Regions from separate parts of the Paenibacillus sp. SAFN-117 genome, predicted to be linked through region 2. Evidence: riboswitches for the same ligand, from Rfam matches in the RefSeq annotation. Region 2 holds a riboswitch; the other holds the start of a gene.
The links. A riboswitch is a leader RNA that binds a small molecule or an ion and turns the genes downstream of it on or off. The one in region 2 is predicted to bind cyclic di-GMP.
Positions count from the first base shown of each region.

Region 1: another riboswitch for cyclic di-GMP. It lies ahead of ACTHRH_RS13900 (EAL domain-containing protein); the one in region 2 lies ahead of ACTHRH_RS06835 (hypothetical protein).

Region 1 is NZ_JBQCLK010000019.1:40,657-56,902, reverse strand. Features, by position in the region: gene ACTHRH_RS13915 (PAS domain S-box protein) at 1-1,078, shown strand, start outside; gene ACTHRH_RS13910 (DUF2269 family protein) at 1,259-1,609, opposite strand; partial or broken gene ACTHRH_RS13905 (AraC family transcriptional regulator) at 1,765-1,953, opposite strand; cyclic di-GMP riboswitch class I at 2,218-2,304, shown strand; gene ACTHRH_RS13900 (EAL domain-containing protein) at 2,285-3,091, shown strand; gene ACTHRH_RS13895 (hypothetical protein) at 3,111-3,458, shown strand; gene ACTHRH_RS13890 (GGDEF domain-containing protein) at 3,461-4,255, shown strand; gene ACTHRH_RS13885 (hypothetical protein) at 4,499-4,711, opposite strand; gene ACTHRH_RS13880 (helix-turn-helix transcriptional regulator) at 4,708-4,911, opposite strand; gene ACTHRH_RS13875 (class I SAM-dependent methyltransferase) at 5,160-5,708, shown strand; gene ACTHRH_RS13870 (GNAT family N-acetyltransferase) at 5,834-6,361, opposite strand; gene ACTHRH_RS13865 (delta-aminolevulinic acid dehydratase) at 6,529-7,092, opposite strand; gene ACTHRH_RS13860 (phosphotransferase family protein) at 7,299-8,177, opposite strand; gene ACTHRH_RS13855 (VOC family protein) at 8,624-9,025, shown strand; gene ACTHRH_RS13850 (SGNH/GDSL hydrolase family protein) at 10,120-11,211, shown strand; gene ACTHRH_RS13845 (DinB family protein) at 11,297-11,773, opposite strand; gene ACTHRH_RS13840 (GNAT family N-acetyltransferase) at 12,206-12,694, shown strand; gene ACTHRH_RS13835 (ABC transporter ATP-binding protein) at 12,800-13,792, opposite strand; gene ACTHRH_RS13830 (ABC transporter ATP-binding protein) at 13,823-14,800, opposite strand; gene ACTHRH_RS13825 (ABC transporter permease) at 14,832-15,755, opposite strand; gene nikC (nickel transporter permease) at 15,793-16,246, opposite strand, start outside.
Region 2 is NZ_JBQCLK010000007.1:97,181-113,426, forward strand. Features, by position in the region: gene ACTHRH_RS06780 (DUF4855 domain-containing protein) at 1-1,097, opposite strand, end outside; gene ACTHRH_RS06785 (carbohydrate ABC transporter permease) at 1,161-2,000, opposite strand; gene ACTHRH_RS06790 (carbohydrate ABC transporter permease) at 2,000-2,926, opposite strand; gene ACTHRH_RS06795 (ABC transporter substrate-binding protein) at 3,051-4,439, opposite strand; gene ACTHRH_RS06800 (hypothetical protein) at 4,873-5,139, shown strand; gene ACTHRH_RS06805 (GNAT family N-acetyltransferase) at 5,151-5,717, shown strand; gene ACTHRH_RS06810 (DUF4127 family protein) at 6,187-7,743, opposite strand; gene ACTHRH_RS06815 (bis-aminopropyl spermidine synthase family protein) at 8,917-10,083, shown strand; gene ACTHRH_RS06820 (GNAT family N-acetyltransferase) at 10,117-10,602, shown strand; gene ACTHRH_RS06825 (HAD-IIIC family phosphatase) at 10,599-11,897, shown strand; gene ACTHRH_RS06830 (hypothetical protein) at 12,211-12,714, shown strand; cyclic di-GMP riboswitch class II at 13,124-13,207, shown strand; gene ACTHRH_RS06835 (hypothetical protein) at 13,292-13,513, shown strand; gene ACTHRH_RS06840 (beta-ketoacyl-[acyl-carrier-protein] synthase family protein) at 13,990-15,183, shown strand; gene ACTHRH_RS06845 (putative bifunctional diguanylate cyclase/phosphodiesterase) at 15,188-16,246, shown strand, end outside.

The sequences.
Region 1 (16,246 bases), on a different contig from region 2:
CGCCCTCCATCAAATGCACGATATGCTGATTGAAAGTGAGAAGCGGCTGCGGACGCTGATCAATTCCATGCCCGACCTCGTCATCTTTAAGGACGATCAAGGGAAATGGCTTGAAGCCAATAATACGGCGATAGCCGCGCTAAATTTGGAGATGATCGATTATCAGGGAATGACGGACAGGGAGCTGGCCTCCTGCAATCCATTTTACCGGGAAACCTTCATTAAATGCTCGCTGTCCGATCGCCGGGTCTGGGACAAAGGCAGCCTCATCCGATTCCAGGAAATCATCCCGCACCCTGGCGGCAGGTCCATGATTTGCGATATTATTAAGGTTCCCATTTATCATGGGGACGGCAGACGCAAAGGATTGATCGTCATCGGACGCGACATCACCGAGCTGAAGCAAACGGAAGAATTGCTGCGCAAAACCGAGAAACTTGCTGTTGTCGGTCAATTGGCGGCGGGAATCGCCCACGAAATCCGCAATCCGCTTACGACGCTTAAAGGCTTCCTAAGCTTGCTGCAATCTGCTACAACCACGACGAACATCTGGTATCTGGAAGTCATGCTGTCCGAAATCGAGCAAATGGAGTCCATTACCGACCAGCTCTTGACTGTAGCCAGGCCGCAAACCATCAGGATGGAAAAGAGAAATTTGGAAGCTTTGATACGGCAGGTTTCTTCATTCTTGTATCCGCTTGCAACGATGCATAATGTACAGATTTCAGTGGAATCGGACTCTAGTGACTTGCTCGTCGAATGCGAAGAAAACCAGCTTAAGCAAGTTTTCATCAATATTATCAAAAATGCGATTGAGGCGATGCCCCAGGGCGGACAAATTGCCATGAAGGTGAGGCGGTCCGGGGATTTCGTTTCGGTTCAAGTGGCGGACTCCGGCTGCGGCATACCGCAGAACAGAATCGCCCGCTTGGGCGAACCATTCTACAGTTTAAAGGAGAAGGGGACCGGCCTCGGGTTAATGATCTGCTACAAAATTATCAAGGAGCATAAAGGAACCCTTCAAATTGACAGTGAAGTAGGCCGGGGAACGACCGTCGAAATTATTTTGCCGCCCTAGGAGTTATAAAAAGTTCAGGTTGCGCGGCTAAGAACGCCCCAAAGTGATTTGCTAACTGGGTTATATATGCACGGGTGAATTCAGGACCCTGGAGACAAATCTTTTCTTCCGTATCTCAACGATATGCCCACTAACTATATACTTTACGTAGGGCATTTACCCTGCTCCACTGCTTTTCATTTACGGTTTTAACGCCATCAATATGATAATGGCAACGACGAGTAGTTTACAAAACCAATCATAAGGAGTCAGTTTACTAGACAAGATTTTATATTGTTGCGGAATCTCTTCACTTTCACAGGTTCTGATCATTTCATGCATAGTTTTCATTTTAGGTCCGATAACCATTTCCGAGTAAAGGCTGAAAACTACGAACAAAGCAATGGATGTGTCGAACCACAACATCTGAAACAGTGACGGGTTGATCCATCCCATCAATAATCCTGTAAGCAATAAAGCGATCCAACCAATAGTGGCCGCCTTATTCAGTTTCTCAACGCCTTGATGTGCATATTTTAATTCAAGTGCCAACCATACAGCGGAAGCTTGCCGATATGACTGGAAAGCTTGATCCTGAGAACGTAAAGTATACGAAAAGCGGCGATATGTGAACCCCTCCCCCAAACCAATTCGTGATAAACTATTAGACTTGAGAAGTTCCTCATATTATATTTTTTAGAATACGACCGAATAAGATTCAAGGCTTTTTCTAGACGCTTTTCCCTCAAATAACCAAATACGGTCGTTCCATATAGTTCTTTAAAACCAATTTTTAATTTGTTGTCGTTAATGCCAATCATACGGGATAATTCGAGCAGCGAGGGGGGATTTGCCATACGCTCCAACATTATATCGCGTGCCTGCTGTATTTTTTGCCTTTCAATGCTGGATAATTTGGGAAGGAAGCTTCGGCTCAACGAGATAGTGCGTCAGAAGTTCTTTTTTCCGATTATAAGTCCATAAAAACAAATCCCTGCCGCCAGGTTTTATAGGCCTTACAAACTATTTTTTCAAACAAAAACGGCAGAATGGTTAAATTTTGAAAAAAGAACACATGTTTTGTAGGAATCTGTCGCTTGATGGCGAATTTGATAATAGGTACAAAGGATTGCTAATGGTCCTTTCGACGGGTATGCTCAGTACGATAATCGCAAACCTCTTGAAAAATTGGGACGCAAAACCTACGGGCCTAAGGATCTGCTTTCTATGGCGGCCGGGTTGCCGAAATGGTCGTTCTATCCGGAAAGGAAATTAGTCATGCCATCCACACAAGCTCTTATCAAACAAGAAGATTTATATCACGAGTTCCAGCCGATCTGCCATCTTCATACCCACAAGACGATTGGCTATGAAGCTTTAATCCGCTGCTCAACGGAACCAAGAATCGATCGGCTGTTCCGGGCCGCTGCAAGACATAATATGCTGTTCACGCTGGACACCCTTTCCATTTATAATGCAATTTCCGCGTGCTTTGCTGATCCAGGGAGGGTGGAATCCGATCAGCACCTGTTCGTGAACGTATTCCCTTCGACCTTATCTTCGGATCGATTTACCAGATTCATATTTAAGCTCATGCAGCGGTACGGAAAGTACGCCCACAATATCGTATTCGAAATTAATGAAGCCATCTCGGAGATGGACGACTGGGACACCGGGCAATTTCTGAGAAACATCCATCTGCTGCGGGATTGCGGCTTCCTGGTTGCGCTCGATGACGTTGGAGAAGGGGCAACCACCTTGAAGAGAATCGTGGAAATCGGCCCCGACTTTATCAAGATGGATCGTTTCTTTGCCAAGCACCTGCTCTTCAGCAAACAGAAGCAAAAATTGTTAAAGTTCTTCGTTGATTTCTGCGGAGACGAATCTAATCTGATTCTGGAAGGAATCGAAGAGATTGAGGATTTGCGGCAATCCTGCAAGCTAGGCGTTCCCTTCGGCCAAGGCTATCTGCTGGCGAAGCCCGGCCCTCTGCCGGGTCGTCCACCGACCTCGTTTCGCTCAATCGAAGATTAAGGGAGTTATGACATTGGACATGAGGACGAATTATTCCAAAAGAGCTATGCTTTCATTGAAATTTTCCGAATTTGAAATGCCTCCGATGCAGGACATGCTCATTATCGGAAAAAGGGCGCCGATTGGTCCGGAAGCCGCACGCCGTATGGCGGAAGCACTGTCTCCCGAACAATTCTCCATCATCGAACTGGAGCACCCCCGAGTGGAAGCCGTTCTGGTGCGTAACTCGCTGTTGCAAATGCTGGAAAAGAAAGTGCTCATCGGCATTATTTTGGAGGAGGTGGAAAACCTGCTCAGCGATTCGATGGTGCTTCGTTCGGAGCTAAAGATCGAGATAGCCGTGCATCGGGAGGTGGATATGAGTTGAAAGTGGCCGATGTGATGACTTCGCCGGTTCACAGCGTTTCGCTTGGAAAGAGCGTATGGTACGCTTCGCAGCTAATGTCCGAACTAAAAATCGGCTCGCTGGTCGTCGTTGAAGCAAGAGAAGTTGTCGGAATCATTACCTCTCGAGACGTCCGGACCGCGCATCCGAACCGGATCGTGGCCGACGCAATGACGCCTAACCCGATCTGCGTCCCGGAGCATGTTTTCGTATGGGATGCGCTTCTGCTGATGGAACAAAACAGGATTGAACGACTGATTGTCCTCCGGCAAGGAGAGCTCGTTGGCATCGTCACACGAGAGTCTCTGACTACCCGGCTGTCCGAATGGTACGATTCGCTAACACAGCTGTATGGTTCCTCCTATATTCATGTGATAGGAGAGGAGCTGCTCGCGAGCGGTCGGTCCTTCCAGCTGCTGTTCATCGATCTGAACCGCTTCGGCGAAGTAAACAAGCGGTTCGGGCATCCGGTCGGTGACGACATGATCCGTGAATTTTCGAACAAGCTGAAGTCGCTGTTCGGACCGGGCGATTACATAAGCCGCTATGCCGGAGACGAATTTGCCATTATTACGCAGAAATCCGATGAAGAAGTGCAGCGAATTATCGATCAGCTCTCCTGCGGTCAATCGGTCGGCAGGGCCAGCGTCTCGGCCGATACCGGCTGGGTGAACGAACGGGTTGTGCCGGAATTCGGACAAATGACCTTCCGCGAGTTGATTTCCAAGGCAAGCATGCTGTCCACGCAAGCGAAGATCGACTATGCGGGCCGGAGGTAACCGCTTGAGCGCCTGCCGCATAGTCTGGCCTTAGTGCATTCGAATGTATCCGATAAGGAAAGCGAAATGCAACCGGGAATGCCTCCTCAGGCTGTCCCGGTTTTTTTTTCGGAGATTGACGCACCGGCTGCTCAAGTTATGCCAATACTGAAATTTTCCTTTGTACGATTCGGCCAGTGCAGACCTTGTAAACATAGTAACAACGGTTGGTCAAATCAACCAATCCCAAGACCCGCTCCTCGATCACTGCATTTTTCTCTTGTAGAAAACCCTCGACCCGAAGAAAACGACATTCCCTCCCAATAAGATGGTAAATTCCCATCCCGTTTTACCTACAGTAAAGAAGTTGGTTAAGGACCAAGCCAATAAGGCCACGGTAAAAAATACGAAAGCATTCCTTGCCGATTTATCGCTCTGGTATCTTTCCATCTCATCCGCCTTACGCAGTAGTTTCATAGGGAGTCCTCCTCGTATATAAATAATTGATCAACCTTTGTTCCGAGATGAATAGCCAATTTAAAAGCAAGGGAAAGTGAAGGATCGTACTTATCGTTTTCGATGGCGTTGATAGTTTGTCTTGTAACTCCACACTTGTTTGCGAGCTCCTCCTGGGATATTCTCATCGTTTTTCTAATATCCCTGATATTATTCTTCAATGTAAGGAATCACCTCGATGAAAATGTAAAAAAGTTTTTACATTGATTATCGTAATACTCTTTAACCAAAATGTCAAATTGTTTATACATTTCTTACAGCTTTCTCCCAAGCTTATGGTACTTTTTCGTTGTAAATACAATATTACCATTGGGCTTTTTTTGAAATTATTGTAGATTTATGATTAGACATATTCTGAAAGGAACTTTCTTAAATGATTACAACAACCATCAAGGGGATAAGTTAAAATTTGAAGACTCGTGCCGGGCTCTTCTCTCCGCGAACGGTGGACAACGGAACTCTGGCCATGCTGTCGGTCATTGAATTTGAAAAAGACGATAAAATATGCGATTTAGGCTGCGGTTATGGAGTTGTGGGCTTATTGGCGGCCAAACTGGTCCGTCCAGAAAATGTAGTTATGGTGGACAACGATGAACAGGCTATCGAAACCGCCAAAGAAAATGCGGCGGCCAATGAGGTTTCCGGTGTACACATTGCCCACAGCGACGGTTTTTCCGGTATCCGGCATAATGACTTTACCAAAATCATTTGCCACCCGCCTTATCATGCCGATTTTGCCGTGCCAAAAATGTTTATCGAAAAAGGATTTAACCGGCTCGCTCTAGAGGGCAGGATGTATATGGTGACCAAGAGAAAAGAGTGGTACAGAAACAAACTGATTTCCATCTTTGGCGGAGTTAAGGTTTGGGAAATCGAAGATTATTTTGTTTTCATGGCCATCAAAAAAAGTGATCGATACTCTAACTCAAAAGGAAATAGGGGACTTCGGAAAATATAGTTGAAATCTGTTATTTACTTGTACCGCGTGATGTAGGCGAGAACCTACGCTGAATTTAATAGGATTGCCAACGGCAACGAAGAGGCTTCCCCCGCTGTTAAACTCCGGGTCGATCTTGATCTTACCTATGATCCGATTTCTATCCAAAATCTTTTGATGACATTGCCATCTTCCTCCGTAAAGCTGAAGTCCGGGATTCCGCCGTTTTTGAGTATCGTTTTCTCGGAAGCTATATTCCCCTCATCACATACGACAAGGGCTTGCTTAATGCCAAGCTCTTTAGCTTTCTCCAGGGCCAGGAACAGTAATACGGTCGCATAACCCTTCCTTCTCTCCGACGGACGAATCCCGTAACCAATGTGGCCGCCGCGATGGAGTAACTTCTCCGTTAAGCCGTGTCTGATATTAACAGCCCCTATCACCTTCTTATTGTCGGACACTAGCCAATAGGTTGAGCTCGGAACCCAATGGTCAGGGGGATTCTCCTGTTTTTCATTCTCAAGCAGAAATTGGAGCATCCCTTCAAAGTCCGATGGATCTCTGCGTATCACCCACGGAACCATAGGTTCGCCGCCAGATTGCCAATCCTTATAAAAATCGAGATATTCATCGCGATATTCCATACTCGGCTTCACCAGACATACGGTCTCCATAGCGATCCCTCCTTTGAGTTGCCATCCCTTTTGGAATCAAACATCGATTCAACCATGTAGCTCGTGAAATTTGCCGCTGCATAACGGCCTCCGCACCCCTTCCCGAACGGAAAAAGAGGGGAACCAACTCCCCTCTTAGTTACACACGCGTGGCTGCATCGGATGTCTCAGTCATCCACAGAGCTTTCATAGATTTGGTACATAGATACTTCTTCATCCATAGCCGAGGCAAGCTCGTAAGCCTCTCTTACGCTCTTCCCGTTCTGAATCATTTCATAGAAAAGCCGCAGCATGAACATAAGAGCCGAACTGCCGTCCGGATAATCATCCGGGCCGATATAGATCCGGCAGCCGCGCTCCAGGAATGCTTCGGCCAATGCCCGGTCACCTAGTGAGCAGCCATTGCCAAAGACGATTTTCCCGTCCAGCTTCGCATAGCGCAGCACCTCTTCCGGACCAAAGTCTCCCCGCGGCTCTCCTTCTTCATAGACGCTCTCACCCAATTCCGGCATGAGAAGCTTGCCTTCATCGCCGTGGAAACTGAGAATAATCATGTCGGTATCCGCATAGAGATCTTCGCCTGATAGTACGGAGATCAAATCATTCGGCCGGCCAATCCAATAAGTAAATACTCTTGCGCCAAAACATTCGAGAGTCGCTCTGATGGCCTGCGTTTCCATATCACTATCCGGTCCGCATACCAACGCAACATTCATTACCGGTTTACTCATTTCCAATCCCTCCATAGTTTAGGTTTATTTTGAATATACAGGCATACTTCTATGGAGGACCGCGGGCGTTGCCGGCAAAGGAAGAAGCATTACGTTAATTTGTTGTCATCATTACAATTTCCTCCTGTTTTGCACTTATCGTTTATATGTACATTAAGATAGAAAAATAGAAAAATCAAATCGTCAGGAGAATTTATCCATATATTTTATAATGTCGAAATACCACTAAACTCCAACCCTTTAAGAACGGAATGGTTTGCAACCAAACTTCTTACCCGCTCCATTATTTTAGGTCCGGCAGGAGCCCCACCGTTTCTACTAAGCAGCATCCATCTAAGACAAGCCAGCGCTTCATAAGCTCCAAGCTCTCCTGGAGGAATCTCAATGATCGTTAGATAAGCGGAACGAAATAGATTCGCATAACGCTCCGAAATGTATATTTTCTGCAGGGTAAGCGCCCAAGCAAAATCATATCTGGGGTCTCCCAATTGCCCGTTCGTCCAATCTATGACGGTGTATCGGCCGTTGTTCTCCAGAATGTTCATCAGGTGAAGATCACCGTGAATAATACGGTCCTGCTTGATTGGGGTTATTTCAACAAGAGCATTTAATGCTTGGCTCAGGTCTGAGTGTTCGCCTACTCCGGAAAAAAAGTAATGGATAAAATCATACCTGGGAAGCTGCAGATTTCCCATCTCTTCCATGCCGATTTGATGTATTCCAGCTAAAATGCCCGCCAAACGGGCCATTATTTTCGCATTCACCTTATGAAGGGGCGTGCCGTCGAAGGAGGTTAACAAAACCTGCTCGCCATCCGGATTTATCCCCCACCCCAGCGGTTCAGACACAGATAGTCCCCGTGCATAAAGAACATTCAGCAGCCGAAATTGAAAACGGACATCCGGCTTGGAGCTCCTGTTCCATATTTTCAGGACATAGCTATCATCATGTGAGTTTATCCTAACGACTTCCGCTTCAAATCCTTGATTCATCGAATGCACGGTTAAGGCATCTTCTTGGGTTAATAGCTCATCCAGCCTTTTGTTCTTCTCCATCCAATCCACGGTACTTAGAGGGGTTCCCAATCACGCTCTTCCTTCCATACAGAGTCTCTTCTTGATTGGCGGTACCTGCAAGCTGCCTTAACATTGCCATTTTTGATCCCGGCGAATTCTCTCATACTTCGAGCGGTTGCGTTCGCTTTTTGAAAAGATCATTCACACAGCTTCAAGACGGTCCTGTGCCCTGCTTGATTGGCTAGAATTATAACATATCCGCCATAAAAAGGAAGACAATTTTATTAGCAGATAGATCATAGCAGTTACAGCTTATATTGAGGCAAAAGGAAAGACTACCTTCAGAAGAATAAAATCGGTTGTTGACTTCCATTCGCAATCCGCTTTTCGATGGCTATCTTTTGAGAATCAACTCAATCATCGAAAACAGCAATCCATAAGAAATACAGGAGTATGAATTATTATAATATTGTTTTTAAGCTAAAGATTTAATCCATTTAGAAAGGTTGTTGAAGATGGCAAAGCTAAAGCCTTATATTCTGTCAGAAGACGCAATTGCCCAGGCCGAGTTTTATACGCAAGTGTTCGGAGGGCGAATCTTGTCCGTGACAACACATGAACAGGCAATGGGAACGCAGAACGAATTCAAGGATAAAGTCATGCATATGTGTTTCTCAATTGCAGGAGACAATTATATCTTTATCGCCGACACGATGGAACCCTTAAAGCAAGGAAACGACATCGCACTAAGCGTGGAGTTCGGTCCGGAAGCCGAAGCCGTTGAAGCATTCACAAAGCTTTCCGAAGGCGGTACAGTCAAATATCCTTTGGAAATGCAGCCTTTCGGCGTGTTTTACGGGGAGGTTGTCGATAAATATCAGGTGACCTGGATGATTACGGCCGGGATGGAAGGCTGATCTGCTATTTACAACGGATGGGCTTCGGAAGGGATGATGCGGAGAGCCGTGGACAGTAGTATCAACATGGCTGTCTGTTCTTGGCGATCATGCCGAGTTGACGACTTATCGTCCGAAGGACCGCGTCTGTGGTAGATGGGGCCTGACACTTATCGTCGAAGGCCCCGTCAACGGCACGGGGGGCCTACTCTTTTCATCCGAAAGACCCCGTGCGACGGCACAGGGGTCTTAGCCTACTTTCATCCGATGATCCCGTGCGACGGCATGGGGGGCTTAGCCTGCTTTCATCCGATGATCCCGTCAACGGCATGGGGGGCTTAGCCTGCTTTCATCCGAAGACCCCGTGCGACGGCACAGGGGTCTTACTCTACTTTCATCCGAAGACCCCGTACGACGGCATGGGGGGGCTTACTCTACTTTCATCCGATGATCCCGTGCGACGGCACGGGGGGCTAACTGTATTTTATACAGGTAATTTCAAGTAAATTGCAGAAAGTGGCTCAACTAAATGGAAAAACTACAGTTAGATTGGATGAATTCAGGAGATATCGCCTAATTTGCCCAAACTAGATGGAGGTTTTCCATTTAGTTTTCGTATTTCGCCCTAGAATGGGAAACTAACTGGATGAAATCCATTTAGTTATCTAGTGGAGATATCGGGAGGATGCGAAGGATCTTCCAGGAAACGGTCGAGGATATCTGGGCTGCTTCCGGGGCAGTCGGAGGCTATCGAGGATGTCTGGGGGGCGTCCGGGATCGTCCAAGAGAGGCTTATCGGGATGTCTGCGGATGTGGTTGACCACCGTCATGCGACGCCATATACCGCGCACTGAGAGTCTCGTGTGGTCCGGAGGCTATCGAGGATGTCTGCGGCATGTGGCTGATCACCGTCATGTGACGCCATACACCGCGCGCTGGAAGTCTCGCGCGATTCGGGGCTGGCAGGGCGCCTTCAGGCGGATTCCTATTACATACTTGTTGACAATTAAAACCATATGAAATATGGTAAAATCGGGTTCATATTAGGATAATATAGTCAAGTTATTTATTCTTGCTAGATTAATACCCGACTGTCCGCCGAAAGGAATGGTATTGTGAATTCGTTGGAAAGATACGACTTCCACATGCGCCCGAATGAACAGTTCGATGGCGCCATTCGCTGGTATTCGCCTTTAGAGGAGCCTTTTCAAGTATCCGGTCTCGCTTGGTTTGCGCAGGAAAGAAAATATCGCCGATTGCCAACTTCACCGGCTCAAGCGATTCCCCAGGCGGTCGATCATTTGGCCAATCATACGGCAGGAGGGCAAATCCGGTTCCAATCGGATTCCTCCTCCCTATCGGTCAGAGTGAAGCTGAGAGGGATAGCCGGCATGGCCCATATGCCTGCAACCGGGCAATGCGGTGTCGATTGTTATGTGAGCGCTCCTGATACCAACGCTCGCTGGAGGTATGTCAATACAACCAGGTATGATCATACTCTCATAGAGTATGAATGTGCCTTGTATACCGGTTGGGAACCGACGATGCGCAATTTGGTGCTGAACCTGCCGCTGTATCAAGGGGTGGAAGAGATCTGGATCGGATTGGATGAGGGAGCCTCGGTGATGGCCCCGCCCGGCTACGCTTCCGGGAAGAAAATCATCATCTATGGAACATCGGTCACTCAAGGCGGCTGCGCTTCGCGTCCTGGCATGGCCTACTCCAATATCTTGAGCCGCAGGATTCCATTGGAATTCATTAATCTCGGTTTCTCGGGTAGCGGCAAGGGGGAACCGGAGCTCGCCGAAATCATATCGCAGATTAACGATCCGGCATGTCTTGTTGTTGATTATGAAGGTAACTGCGTTAGCACCGAACTATTCCGCAAGACCCTTCCGGAATTTATTCGTATTTATAGAGAAGCCCATCCGGTCACACCGATCCTGGTCGTGTCTCGTATCCGTTACGCTCGTGAGGAGCTGACACCGCATTTATATCAAATGAGAATGGAACGCAAACAATTCGAGCAGTCTCTCGTTAACGAGCTGCGGGAGCAAGGGGACTTGAATATTTATTTCTTCGACGGCTCCAAAACATTGGGCGAAGATTTCTTCGAATGTACGGTAGACGGCCAACATCCGACAGATCTTGGTTTTCTGCGAATGGCGGATGCACTCGAGCCGGTTCTGAAAACCCTGCTTTTATAACATCCCGTTACAGCAAACAAGCCGGAAAGCGAATCGCTTCCGGCTTGTTTTAATATACTTGTATAGTAAATTCAAGAATAGTTGCTTATCCCATTTGTTCCTTCGTCGGCCCCATGACTCCCGGCACGGTAAGCCCGGCTTGACGAAGCAGTACAGTCATCTGGCCGCGATGGTGCGTATCATGGGCGATCAGTGTGTGGAGCAGCTTTCCGCGGGCCATTTCCCTACCCATAGCAGACACCGTTTCAGCCAGCATATCGTCCGTCAGCGCGTTTTGGACCCCTTCCTGCACATCCGCGGCCATACGGCGATAGGCCTCGACAATTTCGCTCACCTTGTCAGGCACACCATCCCGCGTCCCTGCAGGCTGTACTTTAACACCGACCAAGCCTGTAAAGAACGCCGGGCTCGTCGCCAAATGCCAACCCAGCCAGCCAAGTGTGCTGTGTCCTTCCACGATAGCCTGTCCAAGCTTGTCGTCGGAAATCGCTTCGATCACCCGTAGCGTGCCCGCCGTCTGTACATTCCAATCTGCAATAAAGTCGTCAATTTTCCGGTACATCTTCGTCACTCCTTTGTTCATAGTACAGAATTTGTAAGTTCCGGGGCTCCCCGCAAAGTATCCGGAATACGCTTCGAAGGCTGACCGTCACTTTGTGGGGTATTACAGGGCTCCCCGCAAAGTACTCGGATTATACTTCGAAGGTTACGTGTCACTTTGTGGGGTATTACAGGGCTCCCCGCAAAGTATCCGGAATACGCTTCGAAGGCTGACCGTCACTTTGCAGGGTTATTTTAAAATTGTTTCCATCTTCATTGTAAGAAAACGGCGGATAGAATGCAAACATATGACCGTAAATTTTCTTTAGGTTTGGCTATGTCAGTAAGCGTGACGGGACAGCCCAATTTCAGCGGCAGGTTTATTTATAATTATTTTTTGCCGGACGTTTAATGAAGGGAACTGATATACTCAATTCAGGATTACAGAAAGCAGGTGTTCAGGCTGGAGCTGAATATTGTAAAAGTGCCGATAGAAGAGAAACCGATACTTAACAATCTAATGCAGCTTTACTTGTACGATTTTTCCGAGTTCATGGATTGCGATGTTGAAGACAATGGTCTATTTGGAGAGTATCCGTATTTAGACGACTATTGGATTAGTGTAGAACACCGTTTTCCTTATTTTATAAAGAGGGACGGAAAGAATGTCGGATTTATATTGGTTCGATATATCGATTCCAGCGACACTCCTCATTTTTCAATGGCCGAGTTTTTCATAATGAAAAAGTATCGGAGATTAGGGCTAGGCAAACATGCTGCCATGAAAGTGTTCGATATGCATAGAGGGCGCTGGGAAGTTACTCAATTGGAAAGGAATATTCCCGCACAGCAATTCTGGAATAGGGTCATCACGGAATATACTTCGGGAAGGTTCAGCAGTCGAATGGAATCAGAGAAATACATACAAGCATTTTTCAACTAACGGAAAATGGGGCCGTACAATTAACGGATAACCTCTCATTTGTTGAGAACCCGACGCCAAGGATTCAGCCCGCACGAAGCGGTTCGTCCGTTCTAGAGCAACAGATTAGTCGGCAGCATCTATTTCTTCAAAATGAAGGCAAGCCACCTGGTGGCCGATTTCGCCCGGAACGGATCGCATCTCGGGAGCCTCGGAACGGCAGCGGTCGCTGGCATACCTGCAGCGGGTATGGAACCGGCAGCCTGACGGAGGATCGATCGGAGAAGGCACGTCCCCCTTCAACAGAATGCGCTCCGCCTTGCGTTCCGGATTCAGAGTCGGAATGGCGGACAACAGAGCGCGGGTATACGGGTGCCGCGGCTGACGGAATAAGGTGGCCGTATCGGCGATTTCAACGATCGTTCCCAGATACATGACAATGATCCGGTCGGAAATATGGCGCACGACCCCCAGATCATGCGAGATGAACAGATAGGTCAGCTTGAATTCCCGCTGCAGCGCCTGCAGCAGATTGAGCACCTGGGCCTGGATGGACACATCCAGGGCGGATACGGCTTCGTCGCAGATGATCAGCTTCGGGTTGACCGACAGCGCCCGGGCGATGCCGATTCGCTGACGCTGTCCCCCGCTGAATTCATGCGGATAACGGTCTGCCTGATGGGAGGAGAGCCCCACGGTTTCCAGCAGCTCGATGGCCCGCTCCCGCCGGCGTTCCTTGGGCACGACATTTTGGATTTCCATCGCCTCCTCCAGCACCTGCACGGCGGTTTTCCTCGGGTTGAGGGAGGCATACGGGTCCTGGAAAATGACCTGGATGTCTTTGCGCTTGCGGTTCATGGCTTTCTTATTGAGCGTAAGCAGATTGACGCCGTCGAACAGAATCTCCCCCGAGGTCGGTTCATCCAGGCGCAGAATGGCGCGTCCGGTCGTCGATTTGCCGCAGCCCGATTCCCCGACGAGGCTAACGGTCTCCCCTTCACGAACGGTGAAGGAGATGTCGTCTACGGCTTTGACATAGTTGAGCGTCCGTCCGAAGATGCCTCCCTTAATCGGGAAATACTGCTTCAGCCGATTTACGGTCAGAAGGGTTTTGCTCATATCGTCACTTTCACCTCCGGCTTCATCTCCCTAATGCTCGGTATATATCCAGCAGCGTACCTTATGGTTGCCCCCTACCTCGTTCAGCTCCGGCTGAGCTTCGCGGCACCGCTCCTGCGCATAGGGACAGCGCGGCGCAAACCGGCATCCGGCCAGCGGTTCATAGGGGCTTGGGACGGAGCCGGCAATCGGCACAAGCTCCTGCTGCTCGACGTCATGGCGGGGCAGCGAATTCATCAGTCCTACCGTATACGGGTGCTTCGGCTCCCGGAACAGCGTAACCACATCCGTATATTCCACGATCTGTCCGCAATACATGACGGCAACATCGTCACATGTCTCCGCCACGACGCCGAGATCATGGGTAATGAATAGCACCGACATGTGCAGTCTGCGCTGCAGATCCCGGATCAGATCCAGAATTTGCGCCTGGATCGTTACGTCCAGCGCTGTTGTCGGTTCATCGGCGATGAGCAGATCGGGATTGCAGGCCAGCGCTATCGCAATCATTACCCGCTGCCGCATGCCTCCGGATAACTGGAAAGGGTACTGCTTCACTCTCTTCTCGGGAGAAGGGATTCCGACGAGGCGCAGCATCTCGACCGCTTTGTCCATCGCCTGACGCTTCCCCAGCTGCTCATGAATCCGGTATACCTCCGAGATCTGCTGGCCGACGGTAAAGACGGGATTCAGCGACGTCATCGGCTCCTGAAAGATCATCGATATTTGATTCCCCCGGATGTGGCGCATCTGCCTGCCGGTTTTGTCCAGCAAATTATCCCCGTTGTATTTGATTTCACCGCCGATAATGCGGCCGGGATGGGAAATCAGGCGCAAAATCGACAGCGACAAAATGCTTTTCCCCGAGCCTGACTCGCCGACAATGCCCAACACTTTGCCTTTATCGATAGTAAGGCTGACGCCGTCCACCGCTTTGACCTCACCGTGTTCCGTGAAAAAGGAAGTTCGCAGGTTGTTGATTTCCAGCAGCGGCTGCTTCGTGTTCATCCTTCCTCGCTCCTCTCTCGGAAGTATCGGATTAATCCAAATCAATTCGTTTATTAAAATATTTGTAGGAGATGTCCACTAACAAATTTACAAGCACGAAAGTTAAAGAGATGATCAGGATGGTAGCCTGAACCACTGGAAAATCCCGCGCCCGGATCGAATCGATGACATAGCGGCCGATTCCGTTGACGGCGAAGACGGTTTCCGTCAGCACCGCTCCGCCCAGCAAGCCGCCGAACTCAAGGCCGATGACCGTAATGACGGGGATCATCGCATTTTTCAGAGCGTGCCGGTATATAACAGCGCGCTCTCGCACCCCCTTCGCGAGGGCTGTGCGAATATAATCCTGATTCAGCACCTCCAGCATGCTGGAACGGGTCATGCGGGCAATAATCGCTGCGCCGCCGGTGCCCAGCGTAATGACCGGAAGCACGGTCTGTCCCCAGGTTCCCCAGCCGGAAGGACGGAACCAGCCTAGATCGACGGCGAAGTATTGAATCAGCATCAGTCCGAGCCAAAAATTCGGCATCGATACCCCAAACAAGGCAACGAGCATGACGCCGATATCGGAGGGAGAATTTTTGTAAACGGCGGAAATAATGCCTGCAGTCAATCCGAGGAAAACAGCCAGTATCGTACTGTACAAGGCAAGCTCCACCGTAATCCAGAAGCGGCTCTTGAAAATTTCCTCAGCGATAGGACGGCTGCTGCGAATAGAGACTCCGAGATCCCCCTGGATCAGCTTGCCGGCGTAATTCCAATACTGCACGTGCAGCGGATCGTTCAGGCCGAGGCTCTCCCGAATCTGCTCCACCTTCTCCTTGGGAGCGCCTTCTCCGACAATGACTTGAGCGGCATCTCCGGGAATGAGATGCATGAGGAGGAAGACGATAATCGTTACCCCGATAATGACGGGGACAGTTTGAATCAGTCTCCGGATAATATATATGAACATGGCGCCGGCTCCTTTGCAAGTGAATTGATGACTCCGGTCACTTCTTCATTTTCGGGTCGAGCACGTCCCGCAGTCCGTCGCCCAACAGATTGAACGCAAGGACCACAAAGACGATGGACAGTCCGGGGAAGAGGGCAACATGAGGATGCTCCACAATGTATTCGCGCCCATCGTTCAGCATTGCCCCCCATTCCGGCGTCGGCGGCTGCGCCCCAAGCCCGAGGAAGGACAGCCCGCTGGCAGTCAGAATCGCAATCGCGATGCGGAGAGTGGCCTGGACGATGATGGGAGAAGTAATATTCGGCAAGATATGCTTGAAAATAATGCGGCTGTCGCTCGAACCAAGAGCCCGCATGGCATCGATGTATTCCAGCTTGCGAACCGCCAGCGTCGATCCCCGCACGATCCGGGCGAAGGTCGGAATCGAGAAGATGCTGACCGCAATGATGACATTGAACAGACTCTTTCCGAGAGCGCTTACAATCGCCAGA
Region 2 (16,246 bases):
ACCTTCATGTTTTCACTGATGCCGTCCCCATCCACATCGCCAAAATCGTTCTGATCGGTACGCGGATATGGAATGGCTATCGCTACTTTAGCCTTATAAGCAGGATTCCCCAATTCCGCTTTGGCTTCCTGGACAGCCTGGTTCAACGCCCCCAGCTCATAATCGTCGCGGAACAGACGATCCAGGAACGACTCGAAGTGGGCTTTGTTGGTCGGCTTTCCAGTAGTTGGCCCGAAGTTGGCGCCATCCAGCAGCGGCGCGTAGGGGAGGAACAAATAGCCGTCGAACATGTAATCGACCCTGTTCATATCGGTATCCACATAAGAGACATAGGGCTTGAAGTCCTCTTTAGTAAACGAAATCCAGTCTGCGGGCTCATATTGCCATTCTCCGGTGTAGATCAGCACTTCGCTGCGAATGCCTCCGGCTTGCTCCGAGCCAGGTCCGGGATACTTAATTTTGTCTTTCGGCCCCTGCGGTGAAGGGGTTAGCGGGCGTCCAGACCGGCCCGGCGTTCCCCAGACTTCGATTTCATCCATGAATACCCAGGAGTCGACAGCAATCTCTGCTTTAACATAACGGGCTACCTTGTTAATTCCTTGCAGAGTGAGCTTTTGGGTGAGCGGGCCCTTCTCCGTAGTGGAGATTTCGTTGTTCACCGTGTCCAGCTTCTCCCAGACCTTCCCGTTATGAGAGATGGAGAATTGGACCTGCTTGGGAAAGAAGATGCCGACCGGCAAATCTTGCAGCACATTCACGGAAATTTCCTGAATCGTAGATACTTGCTCCAGATCGATGGTGACGATCCGGCTTCCCTGCCAGATGCTGCCGACATATGCCATGTTCGAGAAGGTCGTATCGCCGTATTCCCCATCGGTTAATTGCCGGCCTGTATCATCCGGATGAGCGGCCTCCACCGTACTGAAGTGTGAATCCCGCGGATAAGGGGTTTCCAGCGTATAGCTCTTGCCCAGCGCCAAATTGACCAAACCGCCGTCCGGTTCGGAGTGAGCCGGTTGGGCGAAACCGGCCGCAGGGACGAGAGAGATGGCCAGCATCGCTGCTAGGCATAATGAAAACCATTTGCGTAATTTCATAATTTTTATCCTCCTTTGTACCCATGAAGTTTAATAGCTATGAGCTGCCCCTTCAGCCTGCTTCTACTTGAGGCCTGTCAGGGAAATGCCTTGGATGAATTTCTTCTGCACGAAGAAGTACAGGACGACAATCGGAACCGTGAACATCGTAGCCGAGGCCATCAACAATCCCCAGGAGACCTTATGTTCTCCGATAAAGGCCCGCAGGCCGACTGACAAGGTCCACTTGTCGGGATCATTCAGATAGATGAGCGGACCGAGGAAGTCCTTCCATTCATTCAAGAAAGCAAACAGCGCCACCGAATACAGCGCCGGCTTGGCCAACGGCATAATGATTTGCCAATAAATCCGAAATTCCGAGGCCCCGTCGATCTTGGCCGACTCCGTTAATTCATACGGAATGGTCAGGAAAAACTGCCGCATCAGAAAGATGTAGAAGGGGATCCCGAACAGGTTCTGAAGAATGATCGGCCAGTATGTATCGACCATGTTCAGCTTGTTGAACAGCACATAAACCGGGATCATCGTCACCTGGTAAGGCAGCATCATGGAGCCCATCATGATGAAGAACATCAGATTGCGGCCGCGGAATTGAAGCCTGGAGAATCCGTAAGCGGCCAGCGGTGCGGAAATAAGCTGGCCGATCACCGCCAGGGCGCACAAAAACAGCGTATTCAACGTATAGCGAAGAAAAGGAATGGCCTGCACAGCATTGGAATAATTGAGCCATTCGAATGTACTCGGCCACCATACGACAGGCAGCGAGAAGATTTCTTCCTCCGACTTAACCGAGGTTAAGACGAGCCAGACGAAAGGAAGCAGGAACAGCAAGCCGACGAGAGCAAGCCCAAGATGCGGCACCAGGCTTGTGCGGATGGAACGTGCAGCGGATGGTCGGGCCATTATTTCTCACCCCCGTAATAAACCCAGCGTGCCGAAGTCTTGAACACAAGCAGGGTAAGCCCCATAACGAATAGAAACAGAATCCAGGCCATGGCGGATGCATATCCCATATTCAGGAACGAGAAAGCGGTCTGGTACAAATAAATGGCGTAGAACAGCAAGGAATTCTCCGGTCCTCCGACCGACTGGGACGCTTCCGCGAAGATCATCCCTTCGGTGAAAAACTGGAAGTAGCCGATCAGCCCCATAATCAGCAGGAACAATGTGACCGGAGAGATGGAGGGAAGCGTAATGTTCCAGAACTTGCTCCATCGTCCGGCTCCATCGATCTCCGCAGCTTCATAGAACGATTGCGGAACGTCCTGCAGGGCGGCCAAATACAGCACCGTATTCGTTCCCGTCGCCCAGAATCCCATCAGGATGATGGCGGGCTTGGTCCATGCGGGATCGACCAGCCAGTTCGGCCCGTTAATGCCGATGCTCCCGAGCAGATCGTTGACAAGGCCGTATTGCGCATTGAGCAGCCACATCCACAGCAAGGAGCTGGCAACCGCCGGAACGAGAGTGGGCAGGAAATAAATCGTGCGGTACAGAGCCTGCCCCTTTACCTTCGTATTCAACAGCATGGCCATGGCTAACGCGAAGGCCAGGTGGGGAATCAGGCCGAAGACGATCAGGTAGCCCGTATTGAATAAAGACAGATAAAATTTATCATCGGCAAAAAGATTAACGTAGTTCTCCGCTCCGACGACATCGGGCGGGGAGAATAAATTGTATTCCGTGACGCTGTAATAGAACGACATCAGGATCGGATACAGCTTGAAAACAACGAAGCCAATCCACCAGGGACTGGTGAACAACAGGCCGATTAGGAAAGCTTTGAACGCCCTGTTCCGTTGCCCGGCCGTTCTCGTTCGATTGGTCATCAGTTCTTCCGGCCTCCTTCAATGGCTGAATCATAGATAGGGCTTGAACGGCGGCGGACGGACGGCCGAAGAACGCGGAGCATCATCCATGCTGCTTCCCGGCGTCCGCCTGCTGCCTCCCGGATTATTTATTCGCTTTGTCCGCCAGCGGCTGGATCTTCTCCGCCACTTTATCCATAGCTTCCTGGGCGGAAGATTGGCCTTTCAGAGCTTTCTCCGTTTCTTCGCTCAACGCCTGTAAATATTGATTGATATACACGTTGTTGGGGAAGCCCTGCAAATTCTCGCTCTTGGCCCGCTCGTAGAAATCCCACATCGTTCTCAGCTCTTCGTTCTTCGTCAGCCTTTCGTCATCCAGTGCTTTCTTGACGGTCGGAATGACTTTGGACTCCTGGGCGAATGCCACTTGCGTATCGACGCTCATTAAATATTTCAAGAATTCCCATGCTTCGTCGGGGTGCTTCGCTTTCTTCGGAATGAAGACCCCGCGCGGGGAAACCATACCCGATCCCTTCAGGTCGGGGCGATCCGCCGGGTAAGGGAATGGGGCGATGCCGATAGGGCCGTCAGCGGTTCTTTCCTCGGTGAAGTTATATTCCCACCCGATGATCATGGCGATTTGACCGGTCAGCATCGGATCCTGCGGCGTGCCTCTTTGGCCGAGCCCGGACTTGAATTTGCCGACGGCATCGTTGCCGTACAGCTCGTAGAATTTGCGCTGATACTCGATGGAGGCAACGTTCTCCTTGCGGTTCGGGGTTACCTTGCCGCTATCGTCCACCCAGGAGCCGCCGAAGATAACGGGCCAGAAAACGTTATCGATCCACGGATAGTCCGGCAGAAAGCCGATGTTGGTCAGATTGCCCGATCCGTCTTTCTTGGTCAGCTTCTGGGCGTAATCGAGAAGCTGGTCCAAGGTCTCCGGCGGTTCGGTAAGGCCGGCTTCCTGGAAGGCTTGCTTGTTATACATAAGGGTGTTGGCCATGCTCATGGTAAAAGGAACGCCGTAGTATTTGTCGCCTACCTTCATTCGTTCCATAGCGGCAGGGACGACCGAGCCGATATCGAAATTGTCCTTGGAGAAATAGCTGTCCAGATCCAATACGGCTCCGGCATCGGCCCAAGGGCCGATGTTGTTCCAGAAGGTCAGGGCCACATCAGGCGGATTGCCCCCTGAAATCGCTGTCAATTGTTTCGTGGCGTCCTGATTACCGAGCACCTTCACCTTGATTCGGTCTTGACTCTTGTTGAATGCTTCCACCGTCGCTTCGATTGGTCCGGAGTCTTTCTCGGACCAGACATGCCAGAACGTAATCTCCACCGCATCCTTCGGTTTATCCGCCGGCTTCTGGGATGGCTGCGTTTGCGGCGATGTTCCGGGCGTGGCTCCGGCGTTGCCGGAAGGGGTTGAGCCGGAACCGGAGCCGGAGCCGGAGCTGCAACCGGCTGCCAAAGAACCGATTAATAAACTAATCAGAACAGGAGAGGTAATTTTTTTGAATCTCGCTTTCATAGACCGAACTCCTCCTTCTTAAAGTCACTGACATAATTTTTTATCTTTTTGCCGCTTTGTCCCGAATCTTGCTGTTGAGTAACACCCTCCCCCTTTTTTACGGACAAGACTGAATCCGCTTACATCGTTTTTCAAAAAAATCAGATAAATTCGGTGCTACTAAAAATATAGCACAGAATGGAATTAAATTCCGCTATTATTTTAAAAAATAACGGTTTTTTTCACCTTGTTCTTAGAAAGAGAATTTTACTGAAAAAAGCTTGCTGCCGGATCTTCAAAAAGTCAGTGAAGGTTAGGAGAGTGTGCCAATATTTGCTATAATAAATGATATATTTTGCGATGGAGAGATTTTCTTGAACGCGAGCGCTTTCTTGAAATACTCCGATTATCTCATACATATTAATATCTATATATAGAAAGAAGGGCTGGCAGAATGAATATTTATTCAGTGAAATATACATCAACCGAAACCTTGTTTGACGAAGAGAAGCAGAGAAAGCAAAACATCGTATCCGTTCGGGCCAAGGACGAGGAAGATGCCAAGCAGAAGGTGCTGGAGAAGCTTAAGGCGGAAGGCAGGCACAGCCAGATCGTGATCCACTCGGCTAGGCTGGAAGGCAAGGTGAAACGAAGCACTCCGCTGCTGATCGGAGTCGTGATCGTTGTTATTCTGATTTTGTTATCGATATTTAACCGTTAATGGAGGGTTCTATGCATATCAAAGGGAACCCGCAAGTAGCTGAAATCCCTCTGACCATGATCAGGCCTCATTTGCAGGGCATTCCGGATGTTGCTCTGCCGGCCCCTTACCGGATTCGTTCCTTCCGGCCGGGAGATGAGCATCTATGGGCAGCCATTGAGTGGCGGGCCGGAGAGTTTCCGAGCCAAGAGCAGGCGGAGCTTCATTTTAACCGCGAGTTCGGGAAGCATCTCGATGAAATGCAGCTTCGGTGCTTCATTCTGGAAGACGGGCCGGGAACCGCCGTCGGAACAACAACGGCATGGTACAACACGTTACGGGGAGAACCGTATGGGAGAATACACTGGGTCGCCATCGTACCGGAGCATCAGGGCCGGGGGTTAGCCAAGCCTCTGCTTTCCCATGCGATGAAACGTCTGGCCGATTTCCATGACAGAGCATATTTGACCACGCAAACGACAAGCTGGAAAGCGATTCAGATGTATCTTCAATTCGGTTTCGAGCCTTGGGTTGTCGAGGAGTCCTGCAGGGAAGGCTGGGCCATGATGGAGGAATTGCTGCAGCGAAAATTACTTTAACGGACCGGATCGGCTGCCAGGCCGTGAAAGCGTTATAGCGAGAAAGACGGTTAGCTGCAACCGGCAAAAGACCCGCAAAAGTGCAGGTCATTGTCGGGTGGGTTGGCTAAAACCGCAAAAGACGAGCAAAAGTGCAGGTCTTTGGAAGGTGGTTGGCTGAAACCGGCAAATGACGAGCAAAAGTGCAGGTAAATTTGGATGTTTTGCTGATTTTACGCATTTTGGCCGGAAAGACCAGCAGATTTGCACGTCTTCTTCGGGATTTACCGAATTTTTGCAAAAAGACATGCACTTCTGTCTGTCCTTGCCCAAGGAAAAGCTTTTATCACCTAATGGACAATCCGAGTAAGGCGAGTATCCGATAGAAGAGGGAAAAAACAGAACAACGCGCGCTGTTTCCAGCGCGCGTTGCTGCTTGATAACGGCGGGACGGGCGCTAACGGCTAATCCCCCCTGCCCCCGGGACCGGCTATCGGTCCAGCTTGACCTTCAATCCGACCTCGAACATTCGCTTCCAAGGCATTTCCACCTGCTCCAGATGAATTCGTTCCGGCTGCAGATCCTGCAGGTAGGTTTCTACAAATTCGGTGAGCTTCTGCCAAACAGTTGCGGTCACTGTATCGTATACGTGAGCGACATCGAAGTAATTGGCCCCGAGACCGGGCAGAACATTCTTCGTAATGTCGGAGCGGACAAGCGCCTGATATCCCCAGTCCTCTATCAGGCGAAGCAGATAGAATTCCCGGCTAAGATGCAGGCGGTCCTCATCTTGCCGCAGTCCGGGACGGCGGTAGTAAGACTCGATAATTCCGTGGGCAATTACCGTTCCCAAAGTATTCCCGGACGTATTCCAGGCCGAATAACCTGCCAGCTTCGGCAGAAGTCCGGAGCGGGACACCATTTTCATGAAGGTGTGGTCGCTGCCGTTGGAATTGGCCACGTCCGCGAGCGCTACTGTCTTGCCTTTGGATGTGTAGTTGCGCATCGCTTGAATGAATTCATTGAAATGAACCTCCGAGAAGTAGGAGCGGTGCCGGTCGCGGAAAGCTCTCGACGATTCGGCGGCATCCTTCTGTCCGACCGGCGGCGAATGGACCATCAGCACTAAATCCGCCTCATGCGATGAGTCCGCCATGAAGGCTCCCCCTGCAGTAATATGCGATTTGATGCTTTCATTCAGGCTGCGGTCCTCATACCGGGGAATCACGAAAGGTCCTTGGGTAGACGAGTACCGGACGAAGATTTCCGGATGGTAGTCCATAGTTTCGCAGAACACTCTCGCGACCAGCGTACACCCGATTTCGTCCGCTCCCGGATATAGGAATACCCGGTCCATGAGGCCCAATTCCTCAGTCAGGAAAAGCAGCCTGCGCTGCTCCATAGCGGAGAAGCCATAATGGGCATTATCATCCAGAGGAATGATCAGGAAGTCTATAATTCCTTCCTCGGCCAGCCGGATGGAATATTCATTGACATAGGAATTAACGCTCCTGCGATGCAGATGCTCTGTCAGCACTTCCTCCGGAATCTTGCGTAGCAGTTCTTCCCATTCCTGCTGTTCTTCAGCATCGAGCTCCTCGCGTTCCTGCTTGTCCTTAAGCCAGGAATAGCGGAAGATGGAGCTTCCGTACTCCGCGTAATAATCCGGCTCTTCATCGTTGCTGCTCGCGGCCGGCGTCCTCATGATCAAATTAAAGGCATAAATTTTCAAATTCGGACGACTCAGCTTTAATTCCCGAAGCAGATCGATTCTTTCTTGGCATTGCTCGGGGCTGTAATGGTGCAGCCGAGAGGGGACGATGCCGCCATACACGAGCATATCGATCGAAAGGATAAGGCTGTCTGCCTGTTCGGCCTCTTGCTTCAGCCATTGGGCGAGTTGATCACAATCCGCCGGGCGTTTCTTATCCCCCAACATGGAAAACGGCGGTACGGAAAGAGGCAGGCCGCCCAAACGGGCAAGCTGCTCGGGATAATCTACATTGCACGGTCTTTCATCCAGCGGCAGTAAAACAATACGATTCAAAATAAATCCTCCTTAAGCTGTAAGTTCTGGGGCTCCCCGCAAAGTACCCGGAATACGCTTCGTAGGCCACGCGTCACTTTGTGGGGAATGTTTGGGGCTCCCCGCAAAGTACTGTATAAACCTTTATCGAAGCAAATCATGAAGAACGACCGCGATTAGAGGAAGGTATAGACGCCGACTCCGTTGGAGTGCAGACGGAATAAGCTGCGAAAGCTATGCGTCACTTTGTGGGGTCATCCTATGAGCGTTTGCCCACATTATAGCATGATTGACTCGGTTACAGCCGAACAATTTTATTTGATTTTGACATTTGCGGTGGAATATTTCTTCAAATGGCGGTGGAGATGAGAACAGGCGGACAGAAGGTGCAGCGCAAAAACAATGGCAGTCCGGAACAAAGGGCCGCCGCTGAGGTCGTTAACAGCGCTTGCTTTCCCGCTTTCTTTGAACTATAATTAGAGCAACTTTCAAAATATAGGGGATGTCTTGATGTCGGCGGTTGTTCTTAACTAATCAATTTCATAAGGTCTCTTCCATTTCCATGAGGGATACCACAATATCAGGGCAAGACAGGCTGGTTCTTTTCCGTTCTGATATTTCTGTGCGACGTCTTTTTACTGTCTGTTCGTTTGACGGGTGAAATTCGCGCATTTGAGGTGGTTTATTTCCGTATGGATTCGTGGGAGGACCCATTAGTTAAGAACAACGGTCATCTACCATACCTAACGGATAACGGAGAGCCGTGCTTCTTGAGCACGGCTTTACTGTTGCTTATTTTGCGGGAGAAGTGTAAGGATTTCCATCCTTTTCTTTCGCGATAAGCCGATTCGGGCAGAGGGTGAACGCTTATGTTCATCCTCTGTTTTTTTATGTTTCGGGGCTCCCCTCAAAGCAATGTATAAACCATTATCGAAGCAAAGCAAGAAGAGCGACCGCGTTTAGAGGAAGGTTTAGAAGCCGACCCTTTCAGGGTGTCGGACGGATACGCTTCGAAGGCCGAGCGTCACTTTGTGGGGAATGTTCGAGGCTCCCCGCAAAGTAAGCAAGAAGAGCGACCGCGTTAGAGGAAGATTTAGACGCCGCCCTTTCAGGTTGCGGACGGATACGCTTCGGAGGCCATATGTCACTTTGCAGGTAGTTCTACCTATTTTGAAAGTAAGAGAGGTTATAACCATGAAGGATTATATAAATGAAGCCAGTGCCCATGTACAATTGCAGGAAGGAATCCGGGTGATCGAGCAGCTTTTCCTGGAATGCTATTTAAGACCGGGAATTTCTACGAAGGAGTTGGCGAGAAAAACTTTGCTTCCGCTTCCCGTTGCGGCCGCCATCAAGAAGGAATTGATCCGTGCGGGAGCCTTGCAGCAGGAGCGCGGAGTTCATTGTACTCCGGCAGGCCAAGCTTATATTGAGCGAGAACGGAAGTACGAGGGAATCGATAAGCGGCTGTATCTGAGGCTCATGGAGAAGGAATTCGATTGGAAATCGGAATTGGCCGAGCTTCTGGCGATGCTGCAGGAATGCTTCCATGGCCGTCCGCAGGTTAATGTGCAGATCGATCAATCCAAATGCACCTTGGAGACCAGCTTGAGCCGGGCGGTTCTATGCTTGAGAAACCATACTCTCATAGGTAAAAAAATATTATGCGTAGGCGATGACGATCTTGTCAGCGTGTCGCTTGGCTTTTTGCTCAAAAGACTGTTTCCGTCAGCCTCCGGGCCGAAGGGTATGATCGATGTTGTTGATATTGACGAGCGATTTTTAAGTTATATTAGTGATATAGCAGAGAGGGAAAATCTGCCGATCACCTGTCATCACGCTGATTTGCGCGAGCCTCTGCCGGAGAAGCTGTACGGGCAATACGATTGCTTCTTCACCGATCCGTCTTATACTTTGCAGGGAATGGTTCTTTTTCTCTCGCGGGGAATTAGCGCATTGAAGCCGGGGAAGGGGCTGCCTGTGTTCTTCTCTTTCGCTCATAAGTCACCCGACTTCATGCTGGCCATGCAGCGTGAATTCATTCAGATGGGCTTGACCGTCAGTGAAACAATTCCCTCCTTTAATGAATACGAGGGAGCCGAGATGATCGGAAACCGCGGACAAATGTTCATTCTGAAGTCAACGGAGCATACTCGCCCCGATATTAGCGGTCGTTTCGAGGATGCGATCTATACCGGAGAGGTCAGGAGGACTATGCGCACTTACGGGTGCAAGCAGTGCGGGGAACCGATCCTGGTCGGGATTCAAGGGAGCTATAAGACGATTGAAGAGTTGAAAAACAAAGGCTGCCCCCGCTGCAGCCATGCAACGTTCGAGCTTAAGGAAAAGAAGTCAATATAACGGATTGGATACTCCGGGGAGGAAAAACAGAATATGAAAATACGTACCATACAAGAGAGCGATCTAGAGATTATAGCAGAATACGAGAAAGAGATTTCGGTGATTTCCTTCGGCAGTGAGGCGGTAACGGATCTGGAATTCCACCGCCGCAAGCTGGCCAAGGCCATTCCCCAGGAACAGCAGGGGATGCTGGTGGCAGAGATGGAGGGACAGTCGGCCGGCTGGCTCTGGATGACCCCCAAGGTTAATTTCGTCACCAAGGAGAAATATATTATGTTCAAAAGCTTCTATATTGCCGAGCCTTACCGGGGATCCGCCTGTGCCGAGGCTTTGTTGGATGCAGGGATGCGGCTCTGCAGAGAGCAAGGGGCGAAGCGTATTGTCGGGCATGTCCATGTAAGCAATCTTCCGATGAGGGTGCTGTACAAAAATTATGGGTTCGAGCCTACTCATCTGACGATGGAATATGTAATGGATAATCCGCCCAATCCTGCGGAGGATGGGGGGATGTCGGAATGATCAAATGCCTGATCTGGGATTTGGACGATACGTTATGGGAGGGAACTCTGTCCGAGGATCGCAGGGTGACCTTGCGGCCGGGGATCATTGAAGTGCTCCGGAGCTTGGATGAGCGCGGCGTGCTGCTCAGCATTGCCAGCCGCAATGATCATGAGGACGCGATGGAGAAGCTGAAGGAGCTGGGGCTCGCCCATTATTTCATCTATCCGCAAATAGGATGGGCGCCCAAAGCGGAAGGAATACGCCGAATCGTGAGCCGGTTGAACATTGGGATGGATGCCGCCGCCTTCATCGATGATAATCCTTTCGAGCGGGAGGAAGCCCGGGCCTGCTTGCCGGGGTTGGCCGTGTATGAAGCCGGTGTCTATGGGCAGCTTCCTGATTTTCCGGAGTTTCAAGCTCCGGCCATAACGGGTGAAGCCGGGAGACGAAGGGAGCTGATGCTGATCCGGGCTGAGCGGGAGGACGCAGAGAGACAGTTTCCCGGTATGCGGGAAGAGTTCCTGCGTTCCTGCTCCATGGAATTGATGGTACGCCCGGCCCGCCAGCAGGATTTGGCCAGGGTCTATGAATTGGCCGCACGAACGAATCAATGGAACAATGGGCTCGAAAGGGTCTCGCAGGACGTTGTGCGTAATTATATGGAAATGGGAGATAAGAGGCTATATGTGGCGGAGCTCAAGGACCGATTCGGTGACCACGGCATTGTCGCGGTAGCTATGCTGGATCTGCTGGAGGAGGGGCTGGCGGAAATTCGCTTGTTCTGCATTTCCTGCCGGATAGAAGGGCGCGGGATTGGAAATGCCTTCCTGGGGACCGTGCTGGAACTTCTTCAGCTCGATCATCCTGAGCTGCGGGAGGTGCGCTGCGGGTATAAATCGGAAAGCCGGAACCGCCCGGCCTTAATGCTGCTGAAGCTGCTTGGATTCACCCTCCAGGAGAGGAAGGATGACTTTTCCGTGTACGGATTGCCGCTGCCTGTTTCTTATCTGACGCCGGATTGGATCCATGTTCACAGCCCGCGCAAAGCGACAGAACCAGTGGAAGAGAGGAACGGCGATGAGGTGGAGCGAAGAGTGATCAGCTTGGTAGCCAAGCTATGGGGGCGGCCGGAGGTCGGACCGGAGACCGTGCTGCTGGGCGGCCGCGGGATTCTGGATTCGGTGACGGCCGTTCAACTGATTGCGGAGCTGGAGAATGAATTCCGGGTCGTTTTCGATGAAGACGATCTGCTGCTGGAGTCCTTGTCAACTGTCGGAAACGTGGTCCGCTTTATTGAAGCGAAGCTCAACTAGGGACTTCAAAACGGCGATTTCACCTTTGATTCCCTTTCCTCCCTTTACGGGAAGCAAACTATAAGTCCGGCCCGAGCGGAAAGATTTTACGCGGTCGTTCAGTTCGGATGCCGGGGTGCTTCATCTGTATCTCCGTCTATTTATCGAAAAAAGACAAAGAAATGGTTTCAATTGGCGGCGTAACATGATTAAATGAAAAGGAGAGTAGGTCATTCACGGAGACAAGGAATTTTGGCCTAATTTGGGGCGGGTCCAAATATTTCCATTTGCCGCGTTTCGCGTGGCTAATAAAAACTGAGTGAGGTTTACGGTCATGAAGAAAGACAGAGACAGCAATCTGTTGGTCAGAAGATTGTGGTTCAAGACAAAACGGGCTCTATTAAAAACTGCCGCTGTATTAATGATTATTTGGAGTATTCTTTGCTTTATTGTTATGCTGACGAACGGAGTGGATGAAATCGGGTTATTTCTCATTATGATTCTTCTGTTCGGGATTCTTCCGCTCGGCGTTGCCCTCTATATTCTCGGTCATCTGAAGAAAACAAAATATGACCTGCCGGAGCCGGATTATGACCCCTCCAAGGATCAGCAATTGGAGAAAATCGTGCTGGCCATTGCCGTATCCCAGGACGGTCTCGTCACTCCTGCAGATATTGCCTTGGGATCCGAGTTCTCGCTGGAAGTAGCGAAGCAATATTTGGAGTCTTTAAGAGAGCAGGGATTCGCTCATTTGAAGATCGCCGAGAATGGGACTTACGTCTATCACCTTCCCTATGTGCTTTCGTATGACCAGAAGAAAAACGCGGAAAGCATATAGGCCGCCCGGCCCGTTCCGTTGTGGCTTGCCATCTATGCATTATTCATGCGGCTTCCCTGAGTAAGCCGCTTTAATATTTTCGGGCAAGGGCAGCCGCAGTGAATCCGAAAAATAGGAAACAGGCCATATTTTAGCAAAATAAATAGCGGCCAAATTCTAGTTCTGAAGAACTTAAAGACCACTTTTGGACTAAACGGACATCACCGGAACAGACAGCCTTAAGTCGTAATTTCCAAGCGATTAATTTACGTTTTTCGCCAAAACAAGAGACTTTTGACGCTGATAAAAAAACTTTGTCAAATCCTATGAAAGCGCAATAATATTTTGGGTTTTCAAAACTGGAAATCATTATATAATAGAGGTAGATTATTAAAAATATTAACATCATCAAGGATTACCGACCTGAAAAATTGTATAGGGGAGCGTTGAAGTCTATTCCTTATGTGGGCACTTGGGATAGATGGAGCTAGTAGTGCAACCGACCATCTTTCATTTTAATTGAGAGGTGGTTTTGTGTTTTTTTTGGCCCCTATCAAAACCGTGAGGCTGAAAATATGACTATTCGGAAGGTGATTTTTTGAATCGGTACATTAAGAACGATAGTGATTTTGTACTGGCGCTCATAACCAAACAGCGTGTCTCTATCTGGGATAAGGATCATCTGATCGATTCCGGAGGCGAGGTGGAGTGGGTGACGGCCAATACCGTGAAAATTAACAGCCGGGCATATCCTAGAGAGTTCTATCAATTTCGACTGGATTTTTCAAAATGTTCGCAGGATAAAAAAGGATTATTATAAGTTATGTAGAATATCTTCTATATTATGTAATAGCTGCTTCATCTATATTATCTAATAACTGCAGTAAATCAGGATGGTCATCATCGGTTATGCGAATCCGTATGGCTTCGGGGTTGACGATCTGCTTCCATATTCCTTTCTTTGAAGACCTTTACATAGCCTGGAGGAACTATGAAGCCAATTCCGCCGGAACAATGTAACGGGTTGCGAGCAATGAATGGCTGGCGGATTGACATGCTCTGACAGAAATCATCAGGCGGGGAGCAATAGGGAAGATTCCGATACGGACCAGATGGACGCTGCAAGCTTTGATCCGATGATTGTGTTAACTGAATAGGTTTACTTCCGTAATCAAAGTTTCCGGTATATAGAGAAAGAGCCTAATCCGGTGTACAGCTCTTATATCAGGATATAAGCCCTAATAATCAATAGTTTATTCGCAGCAGCACTTCAATTAAACGCGGAGGTTAATGGCATTGGATCGAGTTGTTATAACGGGCTATGGATTAAAAGCTCCTGGTATTGGTAATAAAATTCATTTCAGGGATATATTAGAGAACGGGGTTTGTACACAACAGATCGTTTCCGGCTTGGGACCTAATGGATCTGACATCATTTGCGGCAGAATTGATGATGAGCTGATTTCACTTCCCGATCGCAAATATCGATATTATCCACGTGTGGCCCGAATGGCCATTGCCGCCTCGGAGGAGGCTGCCGAAATGGCCGGACTCAAGGGAGACGAGCAGCAAGCGGGCATTATCATGGGAACATCCGTCGGGGGATTGAAGGAGATTGAGGAATACGCGCTTATCAGCGGCAGTCGGCAGTACCGGAAGTTTCCGATCTCCGGCGCCGGAGCCGGCAACCCGCACAGCATTACGGCTGCGATCTCCCAGCACTTGGGTATAAAGGGCCAAGCCTTCACCCTGAGCACTGGCTGTACCGCCGGAGTCGATGCGATGATGATGGGGAAGCTGCTTCTGGAGAGCGGGCAGTGCGAAATCTGCATTGTCGGCGGATCGGACGCGCCAATTACGGTTGGCAGCGTATACAGTTTCATGAGATTAGGCGCTATGTCACGAGAGACCGATATTTCCAGTGCCGGAGTGCCCTTCTCCCTGAGGAGCGACGGTTTTGTCGTCTCTGAAGCAGCGGCGGTTCTGGTTATGGAGCTGGAGAGCCGCGCCAAGAGGCGGGGAGCCCGAATATACGGAGTGCTGACGGGAATTCATAGCAACAATGATGGCCTATCCATCTTCGAGTCGGATACGACAGGACAGAATATGATCGCTGCGATGAAGGGAGCCGTTGGAGGTATTCAACCGACCTATGTGAATAGTCAAGCTCTGGGAATGAAAGTTAACGACCAGGTGGAGGCCATTACGCATCGCGCTCTGTTCGGCTCATCGGTTCCGATTACTTCTATTAAAGGAAATATCGGACACTCCTTCGCCTCGATCGGCAGCCTGCAAGTCATATCGGCTCTTCTATCCATGGAGTACGGATTTATACCGCCAACGATCAAGACAGAGGGGGATGGCTACGAAGACCTTCCCATCGTGAAGTCGGTCCGGTATGAAACAGTGAATCATGTAGCGATAACAACTCATGGGTACGGCGGGAACAACACATGTCTTCTACTGTCTAATTCTCAAGGAGCGAATTAAGCGGATGCTTTTTATTACAATGATCGCTTTTGCTGTCGTACCGCTATTTCTCGGTGTGGCTACAGTATTTACATTCAGGAAAACCCGATTAGCCAGAGGGTTCTTCATTTTTATGCTGTTTATCAGCGTCTGGCAGTTGGATGTGGCCATTCTATATGGATATGAATGGTGGACCCCGGAACAAATCGACAGGTTGTTCCGGTTTTTTCGCTTTGGTTTTATTATGCTGGGGCCGGCTTCCTTATATATAGCCCACATTGTTTATCATGATCTGGAAGGGCCCAAGACTGTCAAACGCCGTTTCGGCAGATTAGTCGAACATTTGGTAAGCATCCGGTTTATATTGATCTATTATGCGTTTTCTTTTATTGTCTATCTGCTGGGCTGGAGTTCCAAGGGAATCGAGAAGCTTTATTATGTGGAGCATCCGCAAAATGCCAAATATTTATACCCGATCTACGGTGAGTTCCAATTTCTGATCGCGGTAGTTCTTGTAATCTTTTTGTGCAGCTTGATCCTTTGTCTCGTTATCAGCCGTTCCGTAATCAATCGTCATATGCGCTTTTTCTTCCTGGTCTTCTGCGTTGTCTCCTTCCTGGCAGGAATAGTAGGAGTCTTTAACCTGGCAGAGGACAAGGGATTGTATCCGAGCGGGATTGCGGTGATGATATTCTCCATTACGATCTTCGCCGTCTATAACCGGATGAACGCAAATACGATACAGGATATGAATACGGAATTACTAGGGCAGAAGGAATTTCTGCGCAAGATGATCGATATGAATCCCAACTATATTTATGCGAAGGATTCGCAGGGAAATTTCTCCCTGGCTAATCTGGCCATGGCCCGCTTGTATGGCAAAAGTCCGGACGAACTGATCGGCTGCAATGAGAGGGAGTTGTCCGCCATTAGCGGCTCTTCCTCTTTCGGTATCTGGGATCGCGACCGCCGGCTTCTGGAAGGAATGGAGGAAACCGTCGGCCTGGAGGAGAAGTTTGTAGACGCGCAAGGTCATTTGAAATGGGTCCGGGTCTCCAAGATGCCGATCCATACCAGCGGGGGC